2 regions of the Exiguobacterium sp. s64 genome follow, and region 2 is predicted to be linked to the other one. Evidence: predicted binding sites of a transcription regulator. Region 2 holds the regulator's gene; the other holds the start of a gene.
What was found. Region 2 encodes Rex, which represses fermentation and respiration genes when NADH is low (regulators of the CRP and FNR family bind a similar motif). Its sites were predicted from a motif close to TTGTGAAATATTTCACAA; they were not measured.
Positions count from the first base shown of each region.

Region 1: a site for Rex is predicted at 2,907-2,924, ahead of adhE (bifunctional acetaldehyde-CoA/alcohol dehydrogenase). Genes of this name have one in related genera too.

Region 1 covers NZ_JACSLH010000001.1:618,771-624,279, reverse strand. Annotated here, with positions in the region: gene KNP64_RS03205 (zinc-binding metallopeptidase family protein) at 1-35, opposite strand, end outside; gene adhE (bifunctional acetaldehyde-CoA/alcohol dehydrogenase) at 175-2,766, opposite strand; gene KNP64_RS03195 (MarR family winged helix-turn-helix transcriptional regulator) at 3,153-3,599, shown strand; gene KNP64_RS03190 (YebC/PmpR family DNA-binding transcriptional regulator) at 3,679-4,392, shown strand; gene KNP64_RS03185 (Na+/H+ antiporter family protein) at 4,538-5,509, shown strand, end outside.
Region 2 covers NZ_JACSLH010000013.1:37,950-43,458, forward strand. Annotated here, with positions in the region: gene KNP64_RS13815 (hypothetical protein) at 1-2,008, opposite strand, end outside; gene tatC (twin-arginine translocase subunit TatC) at 2,149-2,937, opposite strand; gene KNP64_RS13825 (twin-arginine translocase TatA/TatE family subunit) at 2,940-3,158, opposite strand; gene KNP64_RS13830 (redox-sensing transcriptional repressor Rex) at 3,158-3,814, opposite strand; gene abc-f (ribosomal protection-like ABC-F family protein) at 3,964-5,509, shown strand, end outside.

The sequences.
Region 1 (5,509 bases), on a different contig from region 2:
AATAGGGCCGACAGTAGGCTGTACATAATGGTCATCTACCTATCTCCATAAAAAAACTCACCAATAAATGGTTGTATTATCCTATTATATTAAGTGATCTGACAATTGTATATTTATTTTTCAAGAAAAAACGGCCTCCCTCTTAGGAGGGAAACCGTTTAGATATTGTAAGACTTATACGCCTTCGAAAGCAGCGTACATGATTTCTTTCAATTCTTCGACGAGCGGCATTTTCGGGTTAGCCGTCGTACATTGGTCTTCGAACGCGTCGACTGCCATCTTGTCGATTTTCGCGTCGAGGTCCGCTTTCTTGATGCCTTGGGCTTTGAACGAGAGCTTGATGTTCAAGCGCTGACCGAGCTCAATGATCGCTTGGATGAGCGACTCGACGCCTTCTTCCGTCGTGCTTGCTGGAAGTCCGAGATAGCGCGCGATTTCAGCGTAACGCTCGTCGGCGATGAATGACTCATATTTCGGGAACGCCGCGAGTTTCGATGGGCGTGTCGCGTTATAGCGGATGACGTGCGGCATAAGGATCGCGTTCGTCCGTCCGTGCGGGACATGGAACTCGCCGCCGATTTTGTGTGCGATCGAGTGGTTGATACCGAGGAACGCATTCGCGAAAGCCATACCAGCCATTGTTGATGCGTTGTGGACTTTCTGACGTGCTTCGGCGTCACTGCCGTTTTCATACGCTTTCGGGAGGTAATCAAAAATCATCTTCATCGAACGAAGCGCGAGTCCATCCGTATAGTCATTTGCCATGACCGAAACGTACGCTTCGATGGCGTGTGTCAACACGTCCATTCCTGTATCCGCCGTGATTGAAGCTGGGACCGTCATGACGAACTCAGGGTCGACGATGGCGACGTCCGGTGTGATCGCATAGTCAGCGATCGGGTATTTGACGTTGCGTTTCTTATCTGTGATGACCGTGAACGGTGTCACTTCAGAACCCGTACCTGATGTTGTCGGGATGGCGACGAACATCGACTTGTTGCCGAGCGTCGGGAACTTGTACGTCCGCTTGCGGATATCCATGAATTTTTGGCGAAGGTTCGAGAACTTCTCTTCAGGGCGTTCGTAGAAGAGCCACATGCCTTTCGCGGCATCCATCGGTGATCCACCACCGAGTGCGATAATCATGTCTGGTTGGAAGTGACGCATCGCTTCGGCACCACGCATGACCGTCTCGACCGATGGGTCTGGCTCGACTTGGTCGAAGATGCGATACTCGACACCAGCCGGCAAGTTTTTGACGACTTTATCGGCAAATCCGAGTTTGACCATCATTTCATCTGTAACGATCATCGCCCGTTTTTTCGATGTGAGCGATTGAAGGTATTGGACCGAATTTTTCTCAAAGTAAATCTTTTCAGGGACTTTAAACCATTGCATGTTCACGCGACGTCTCGCCACCTTTTTCACGTTGAGTAGATGTTTCGCCGTCACGTTCTCAGAGACGGAGTTTTTACCGTACGACCCACAACCGAGTGTGAGTGATGGTGTCATTTCGTTATAGAGGTCACCGATCCCGCCGTGTGCCGTTGGCGAGTTGACGATGATGCGGCAAGCTTTCATCCGGAGTCCGAATGCGAGGATGGCGTCGTCGTCTGTCGAGTGGATGGCTGCCGTATGACCGAGACCACCGATTTCAAGCATCTTCTCAGCGATGGCGAAACCTTCTTCACGCGATTGGACTTTGTACGCTCCGAGTACTGGGCTAAGTTTCTCGTGTGAGAGCAATTCTGTCGCGCCGACCGTCTCGAGTTCGGCAATCAAGATTTTCGTGTCGGCCGGAACACTAAGTCCAGCTTTCTCGGCGATCCAGGCTGCAGGCTTCCCGACGATTTCAGGGTTGACCGCACAAGAGTCTGTTTTAATAACGAGTGTCTCGAGTTTTGCTTTCTCTTCTGGTGAGCAGAAGTAGCAACCGAGCGCCGTCATTTCGGCTTTCACTTCTTCGTACACTTCTTGGTCGACGATAATCGCTTGTTCAGATGCACAGATCATCCCGTTATCGAACGTTTTCGACAAGATGACGTCCGAGATGGCACGTTTTACTTTTGCTGTTTTGTCGATGTAGGCCGGAACGTTACCAGGACCGACACCGAGGGCAGGTTTACCAGTCGAGTAGGCTGATTTGACCATCGCCGCTCCACCAGTCGCGAGGACCATGGCAACGCCTGGGTGGTTCATGAGCGCTTTCGTCGCGTCGAGTGACGGTTTTTCAACCCATTGAATCAAATGCTCCGGAGCGCCTGCTTCGATGGCTGCGTCACGAAGGATGCGTGCCGCTTCACTTGAACACTGTTGAGCCGATGGGTGGAAACCGAAGATGATCGGGTTACGTGTTTTGATGGCGATGATCGCTTTGAACATCGTCGTTGACGTCGGGTTCGTGACCGGTGTGACCCCAGCGACGACGCCGACTGGTTCGGCGATGTACGTAATGCCGTTTTGCTCGTCGTCTTCGATGACGCCGACCGTCTTCTCGCCACGGAGTGAGTTATAAATATATTCTGTCGCAAAGATGTTTTTGATCATTTTATCTTCAAACACACCGCGACCTGTTTCTTCATATGCATGTTTCGCGAGGGCGACGTGTTGTTCGAGACCGGCTAACGCCATTGCCTGAACGATCGCATCGATTTTCTCTTGGTCGAACGTCATCAACGTCTCGAGCGCTGTGTGAGCTCGGGTGACGAGCGTGTCGACCATCTGTTCTGCTGATGTTTCTACTACTGCTTTCTCTTTAACTGCCATGTTGGTTTCCTCCTCATGAATGAGAGCTTATACTGTTGACTTGATGGAAAGCACGGGGCAATCAGTTGGTTTGAGAAGAGTTTGTGCTTTCCTTCACATTCATAGAATACAACGTTTCTCATAGTTTGTGCGTGACAACAATGTGAACTCTTTCACAATATTCTTTAAGAGAATGAGGATAGGTCTTGCTTTTTAGGGTGACGCTCAGTAAAATCGAATGCGTTTTCATGAAAATAAAGCACAACCTATATGTAAACGCTTACATTGATTGTGTACATGATGAGGCGAATGCGCTGTGCAAAATATCATGGGATGAGGATTGGTCGTCCACCCCGCGCTCGGTCGTGTATAATGAAGAAAGAACTTAATTAGGAAGTGACATGATTATGCCAAGACAAGACGCAGCCGATCAGTTCGTGAAACTGATTCCATTAATTCGCCGGAAGTTGTTACGTCGTTCCGACCTTCCGCAAATCCCAAACTTAAACTTTTCCCACTTTCATCTCCTCATGTTGATTGAAGATGAAGGCGCGGTCACGAACGGACACATCAGTGAGACGTTATCGATTGCCCCGCCGAACGTGACGCCGCTCATCACGAAGCTCGTCGAGGAAGGCTATATCACCCGCGTGCCGGACGAACGCGATCGCCGGGTCATCTGGAACCAACTGACCGAAAATGGCGAACTCGTCCTCCGCGAGCGTCGCGATTCATTTCGCCGGCTGTTCGAGGACCGTCTTGCGTTTCTGAACGAGGAAGAGACGGACCGCCTGTTTGACAGTTTGAAGACGCTGACGGAGATCGTCGAGAAGATGGATAAGAGCGAGGGATGATTTTTGCTCGTCAACATCCACGTCTTCTTATATAATCGAGGATGAATCAATCGAACAATGGAAAGAGAGATGACATGTAATGGGTCGTAAATGGAACAACATTAAAGAGAAAAAGGCGTCAAAAGACGCCAATACGAGTCGCATCTATGCGAAGTTCGGCCGTGAAATCTACGTAGTCGCCCGTCAAGGGGAACCAGATCCAGAATCAAACCAAGCACTCAAGTTCGTTGTCGAACGGGCGAAGACGTACAACGTCCCGCGCGCAATCATCGACCGTGCCATCGACAAAGCGAAGGGCGGCGACGAAGAGAACTTCGACGAGCTCCGCTATGAAGGATTCGGACCGAACGGCTCGATGCTCATCGTCGACACGCTCACGAACAACGTCAACCGGACGGCGTCTGAAGTCCGCGCCGCTTTCGGTAAAAACGGCGGCAACATGGGTGTCAGCGGGTCGGTCGCTTACATGTTCGACGCGACGGCTGTCATCGGTGTCAACGGCATGTCTGCCGACGATGTACTCGAACTCATGATGGAGCACGACCTCGACGTCCGTGATGTCATCGAAGAAGATGAGACGGTGATCGTCTATGCGGAACCAGAAGCGTTCCATGCCGTCCAGACTGCCTTCAAAGCAGCAGGCATCGAGACGTTTGAAGTCGCGGAGTTGACGATGCTGCCCCAAAACGAGATTACCCTCGACGACGAGTCGAAAGAACAGTTTGAAAAACTACTCGACGTCCTCGAAGACCTCGAAGACGTGCGCCAGGTATACCATAACGTTGAAGGATGACGAACGAGCGATAACTTTTCGGAGTTATCGCTTTTTTTGAACAATCGATTTGACAACCCGAAACACGTATGTTAAATTTCAAAAGTCTTTATCATATTAAAGTGATAACAAGAGAAAGAGTTTTGAAAGAAAGGTGTTGGAATTGATGAATGCTGTCTTATTAGCTGTTATCGTATTATTCGCTCTCGCGATCAGTCGAGTTCACATCGTCTTGTCGCTCATCCTCGCCGCCGTCGTCGGTGGTCTCGTCGGAGGTCTCGGGTTCAATGAGACGTTGACCGCCTTCAGTGACGGGCTCGGCGGAGGTGCGACAATCGCCCTCAGTTACGCGTTGCTCGGCGCCTTCGCCGTCGGTCTATCAAAAACTGGACTCCCAGACATCCTGGCTGAAAAGTTAATCAGCATGTCAGGACGCGACGTCACCGGTAAGAGCGTGGCGCGCGTCAAGGCGTTGTTGCTATCGTTCCTCTTATTACTAGCAATCAGTTCGCAGAACGCTTTACCGATTCACATCGCGTTCATCCCGATCGTCATCCCACCGCTCCTCGTGCTCTTTAACGAGTTGAAGCTCGACCGCCGGCTCGTGGCGACGATCCTCACGTTCGGTCTCGTCACGCCGTATATGTTACTTCCGGTCGGATTCGGTGGCATTTACTTGAATGAGATTTTGCTGCCAAACGTGGAAACGAACGGCATGGCCGTCGGTGATGTCAATATTGTCAGCATCATGGCCATCCCAGCCCTCGGTATGCTCGTCGGTCTCGTCACCGCCTTCTTCCACTACCGGAAGCCGCGGACGTACGATACGATTCAACTCGGGCCTACTGATTACGAGATTCGGACGTTGAGCCCGCTCAAAATCTGGCTCACAGCTGCCGTTATCCTCGTCGTGCTCGTCGTACAGCTTCAGACCGAATCGATGATCGCATCGGCCGTCTCAGGACTCATCCTGTTGACGCTGCTTCGTCTCATCCCTTGGTCAGAGGCAGACGACATCTTCACGAGCGGGATGCGCATGATGGCTTTCATCGGCTTCGTCATGATCGCAGCAAGCGGTTTTGCCGCCGTCATCCGCGCGACCGGTGCCATCGATCCGCTCGTCAGTGGTGCAAGCGGC
Region 2 (5,509 bases):
TCGTCTTCTTGATCGTGAGCGTCGCTTGTGTCTTTGTCATCAACGTATCCGTCACACTGAGCGTCGGTGTGAACGCACGAACTGTTTTCGTGAGTTCGTACGTCGCATCGCCGTTCGAGCGTGTGACGAGGATGACTTCCCCTTCTTTTAATGGCGTCTCGAACGTGTACGGCATCGTGCGGGTTGTCGCCACATGCGTACCGTTTCGATAGATGCGATAGGCTTGATCGGTACTCGATGTGACGTTGATGGATTTGTCGTACATCAACGGTGTCCGAGTCCACGTAAAGACAGGCGGTTCCACTCTTGTATCCACGGTTGTGAGCCGGAACGCTGAAGCGGGTGCCTCTTTCAATTTAAAGTAGACTTTTGTTCCGATGTCTACAGGCATCGTATTGAACTCTTTAATCGAAATGAGTCCGTCTTCATCTGCCTGCTCGTTCGAAATTTCGTAGTATTTGCCACTGCGAATCAACACATCCACTGCGGCGTTCGGCGTCGTTTTCAATGTGACACCTGAAGTGACCGTTTTCGTCAGAACCGAGATACCATTTGATGAAGTATCGTCACTTTCTTTGACCGTCTGAAGTTCAATCGGATCGGCGTAAACACCTGACCCACTACCGATTTTCACAGTCACACGCGATCCAGGTGTGAACCACCGCGCCGGTTGCCACGTGTAACGCCCCGACTCATCCGATTGGACCGTCGCCGATTGATAGTTCAACAATGAATCCGATGAGTTCGATTGATACAAGTTTTTCGTCACACTGACAAACACCGGCGTGTTCGGTGCCGTCTTCCCGCTAATCGGACCTAAGACACCGGTTGGCGGGTCGAGCGTGAGCGGCACATAGTTCGATGCCCATAAGTCTAACCGGCGCTCAAAATCGTTCCACTTAAAAATCATGTCATACGACTCATTCGTCTGTAACGTCAGTTTCCCTTGCTCCCAAACGAACAGGTCGTCTTGATAGGCTAAACGTGCCGTCAGCTCAGTCGCTGGAATCGGTAAGGCCGTACCATCAACGAGCGTGGCCGTTCCGTTGACGTCATATGGACGACCTACCTCATAGCGATTCGTCGTTTTCGGCACATTGACATTCAGTTGCCATGGCGCTTTCCATAAAGACTCCGGCGTGTACACTTCCGTCTTCTTCATACCAAAAACGTACCACGGACCGTGTTGTCGAATGTCAGCGTCATCAATCGGTGCCTCTTTCCACTCATTCGTGCTGACGTTATAACTGACATAGAATGTCGTATACATTTCTCGCGTCATGAAGTAGTAGGTGCCGTCTTTCCACGTAAGATTACTTACGTTTGCTGCATCTTTCTCAATCCATCGTTTCGTCGCCAAATCGAAAATAAACATGTGCTCCGAGTCATCACTTTTGATCACGAACCATTGATTCGCTTCTTTCATGTGACGGGCCCACCTCACCTGTCCTGAATAGGAACTGATTGTCTCAAGCACCTCTCCTGTAACCGTCCGCTTCGTCACTTGACCGTCGGCGAATGCGAGGACGTTCCCGTCATCGAGCAGACTGTATACCTGATCGCTGCCTTTCGTTAGCGATCCGAGAATATCACCTGACATCGATGTGATAATATACTTTTCGTCATCAGCCCATAACATCATTCCTGTTGTTACATTCGTTGAGACGAGTCGATTCTCACTTCCTGCTTCGATTGGGAATGTCGTCGCTTCATTCGTACGTATATCCCACATCACCCACTCCGGCCATCCTTTTAACATAAATCGGCCGTCTCCGATAGCATACATATTATAAGCAGCAGACACGCGAATCGGTAACGTATATTCCTCACCGGTCTCAATGTGAACAAGCGTCTCCGGATTTCCCGAACGCCACACATACCCACTATCTCCTACGACTTCTCCTGCCGGAATGATTTCCGGTTTGGCATAGTCTTCTGCTCGAACTTCGACTCCCGGTGCCACCATCATGACGAGCACCACGAGCATGCTCCATAACCACTTGTTCATTAGTCTCCTCATTTCTGTTTATGAATGCATAACTTTCAAAAATAATCCATTTTTTGATTTAACCCTCCTAATTTTAAGTTGTTTTTTCAAAATTGAATAGCCCTAAAATCAAAAAAACACCACGTCGTATGACATGGTGTTCACTTCTCATTCATTTGTTTCATCAAATCCATCTGTTCTTTCACCATCGCCTCTTTCTCACGTCGGAGCACGCCCCGGTACGTGATACGTGAAATCGATAAGCTGATCTCATACAAGAAGAAGAGCGGCAGTGACACCATAAGGTGCGACGTCAAATCCGGCGGCGTGATAAAGGCCGCGACGACGAACAAGGCGAAGTAGGCGTACTTCCGAATCGATGACAGGAAGTACGGCGTCACGACACCGATGCGCGTCAAGAACATCGTCACGACCGGCAACTGGAATAACAGTCCGAATGGGATGGTCAGTTGCAGCAAGAACGTGAAGTAGTTCGACGCCCCGATGATTTGCGTCAGACCAAGGTCTTGCCCGAGGTCCGTCGAGATATCGAGGACGAGCGGGAACAACCAATAGTAGGCGAACGCGAGACCGATCAAGAACAAGATGAAGATGATCGGAATATAGGCGAGCGTCGCTTTCCGCTCGTTCGGATGCAGACCAGGTGCGACAAACGCCCACAGTTGATACAGTAGAAACGGACCAGCCGCGACGAGCCCGATGACGAGCGCCAAGTTCAAGTAAATCATAAGCGGGTCCGCGACCCCAAAGGCGTTCAATTCAAGGCCTCGTTCGACGAGGTCGGCCTGGAGATAGGCGAGCACATATTTGACACTCGGCAAAGCAATCAAAAAGAAGGCAAAGACGACAAATGCCGACAGCATCAGTCGTCTCCGCAGCTCTGTCAAGTGGTCGGACAGTGCCCGTTCTTGATCAGGTTGATGATTCATGATTACTGCTCTTTCTTCTCAATTTCTTTCTTGTCTTTCTCGTCATGCTCGTTCATCATGCCACTCGTGGCATTTTTGAACTCACGGAGCGTTTGTCCGGCGGCGCGTCCGAATTCAGGCAATTTCTTCGGCCCGAAGATGATAAGCGCGACGATGGCGATAATGAAGATACTCGCTCCCCCAGGAATACCGACGACGAGCAACGATGATAGTAATTCCATTATTGATGGACCCCCTCAGCAGATGGATAGTGTTGCATAAAGTAAATGAGCGACTGGAGTTCGATCGACAAGTCGATGTGATGGACGCGGACCGTGTCCGGCACCGTGAGACGGGCCGGCGTGAAGTTCAAGATGCCTTTGATACCGAAGCGGACCAAGTCGTCCGCGACCGGTTGCGCATAGGCAGACGGCACCGTGAGAATGGCGACGTCAATCTTGTTCTGTTTCATGATCTGTTCCATCTCATCGACGTGATGAATCGGGACACCGGACATCGTCGTGCCGACTTTTGTCTCGTCTGCGTCGAACCCGACGACGATATGTGTGTTATTGTTTTTAAGGAAGTTATAGTTGACGAAAGCTGTCCCGAGATGACCAACCCCGACCAAGGCGACGTTCGTAATCTCGTCCTGATTCAGTGTCTTACGGAAAAAGTCTAACAGATACTGTACGTTATAGCCATATCCCTTTTTACCGAGCGCACCGAAGTACGAGAAATCGCGACGGATCGTGGCCGAATCGACCTTGACCGCCTCGCTCAGTTCAGCAGAAGAGACACGCTGTTTTCCTGATGAATGTAGGCTTTGGATAAACCGATAGTATAGTGGCAACCGTTTGGCTGTCGCTTGCGGAATCTTTGGTTCGTTTTGACTCAACGGAAAGAGCCTCCTTTTTACGACGCGTTTCAAACGAATCTAATTTCATACACCTTGATTGTAAACGAATTCACATGACCACTCAATGAATATACCTGAAATGGGGAAGAAATAAAGTATACTAAATAGAGAGAAAGGGGTTTTTTCACTTGATCCTACTGCAAGTCAATAACTTATCGAAATCATTCGGCGTCGAGCCGATTTTAGAGAACGTCAAACTCGAAATTCAAGAAGGCGAACGCGTCGCCCTCGTCGGCCGGAACGGCGCCGGCAAGTCGACATTGCTCAAAGTCATCGCCGGGGAATACAACTATGACTCAGGCGATATCATGAAACCGAAAGACGTGACGATCGGCTATCTCGCCCAAGATTCAGGGTTAGAGTCGAACGAGACGATGTGGAACGAGATGCTCACCGTCTTCACCGATTTGATCGAACAGGAGAAGACGCTCCGCCGTATGGAACAAGACATGGGTTCTGAACGCATCTTGAACGACCCGGCCGCCTATGAGCGCCTGCTGTCGTCTTACGATGAAGAACAACATACGTTCAAAGACCGCGGCGGCTATCAATACGAGGCGACGATCCGCTCTGTGCTTCACGGGATGCGCTTCTATCCGGACGACTTCGAGCGCCGTATCGATACGCTCTCCGGTGGACAACGAACACGTCTCGCCCTCGCGAAGATGCTCCTGCAAAGTCCAGACCTGCTCATCTTGGATGAGCCGACGAACCACTTGGACATCGAGACGCTCGGCTGGCTCGAGAAGTATTTGAGTGGCTATAAAGGCGCCGTCCTCATCGTCTCCCACGACCGCTACTTCCTCGACCGTGTCGTCTCGGTCGTTTATGAGTTGTCACGCCATCGGAGCCGTCGCTTCGTCGGCAACTATACGAAGTATCTCGAACAAAAGGCCGCCATCTACGAGCAAGAGAAGAAGCAGTTCGAGTCGCAACAAGAAGAGATCGCCAAGATGCAGGACTTCATCCAGCGTAACATCGCCCGGGCGACGACGACGAAGCGGGCCCAGAGCGTCCGCAAACGTCTCGAGAAAGTCGACCGGATGGAAGCGCCGGACGGTGATGAGCGCAGTGCCGTCCTCTCGTTCTCAATCAAACGTCAAAGCGGGAACGACGTATTGAGTGCGAGCGATCTTGCCATCGGCTATGAAGAACCGATCGCCCAACAGCTCCGCTTCCAATTGCAGCGCGGCGAATCGGTCGCCCTCGTCGGCCCGAACGGAGTCGGCAAATCAACGCTCCTGAAAGTGTTGACGAAACAACAGCCGCCCCTTACCGGTGACATCCGCTACGGCACCGGCGTCGAGATCGGCTACTACGACCAGGAGCAACAGAACTTGTCGGATGCCAACCGCGTCATTGACGAGATTTGGAACGACTGGCCGCTCATGCGTGAACAAGAAGTCCGCAGCCTGCTTGGTCAGTTCTTGTTCAGCGGTGACGACGTGATGAAGCGCGTCCATGAACTGTCGGGTGGAGAGCGGGCCCGCTTGACGCTCGCGAAACTGAAGCTCGAGCAACCAAACTTGCTCATCTTGGATGAGCCGACGAACCACTTGGACCTCGACTCGAAGATGATTCTCGAGAACGCCCTCGTCGACTACCCGGGCACAATCTTGTTCGTATCGCACGACCGTTACTTCATCGACCGGCTCGCGACGCGCGTCTTAGAGA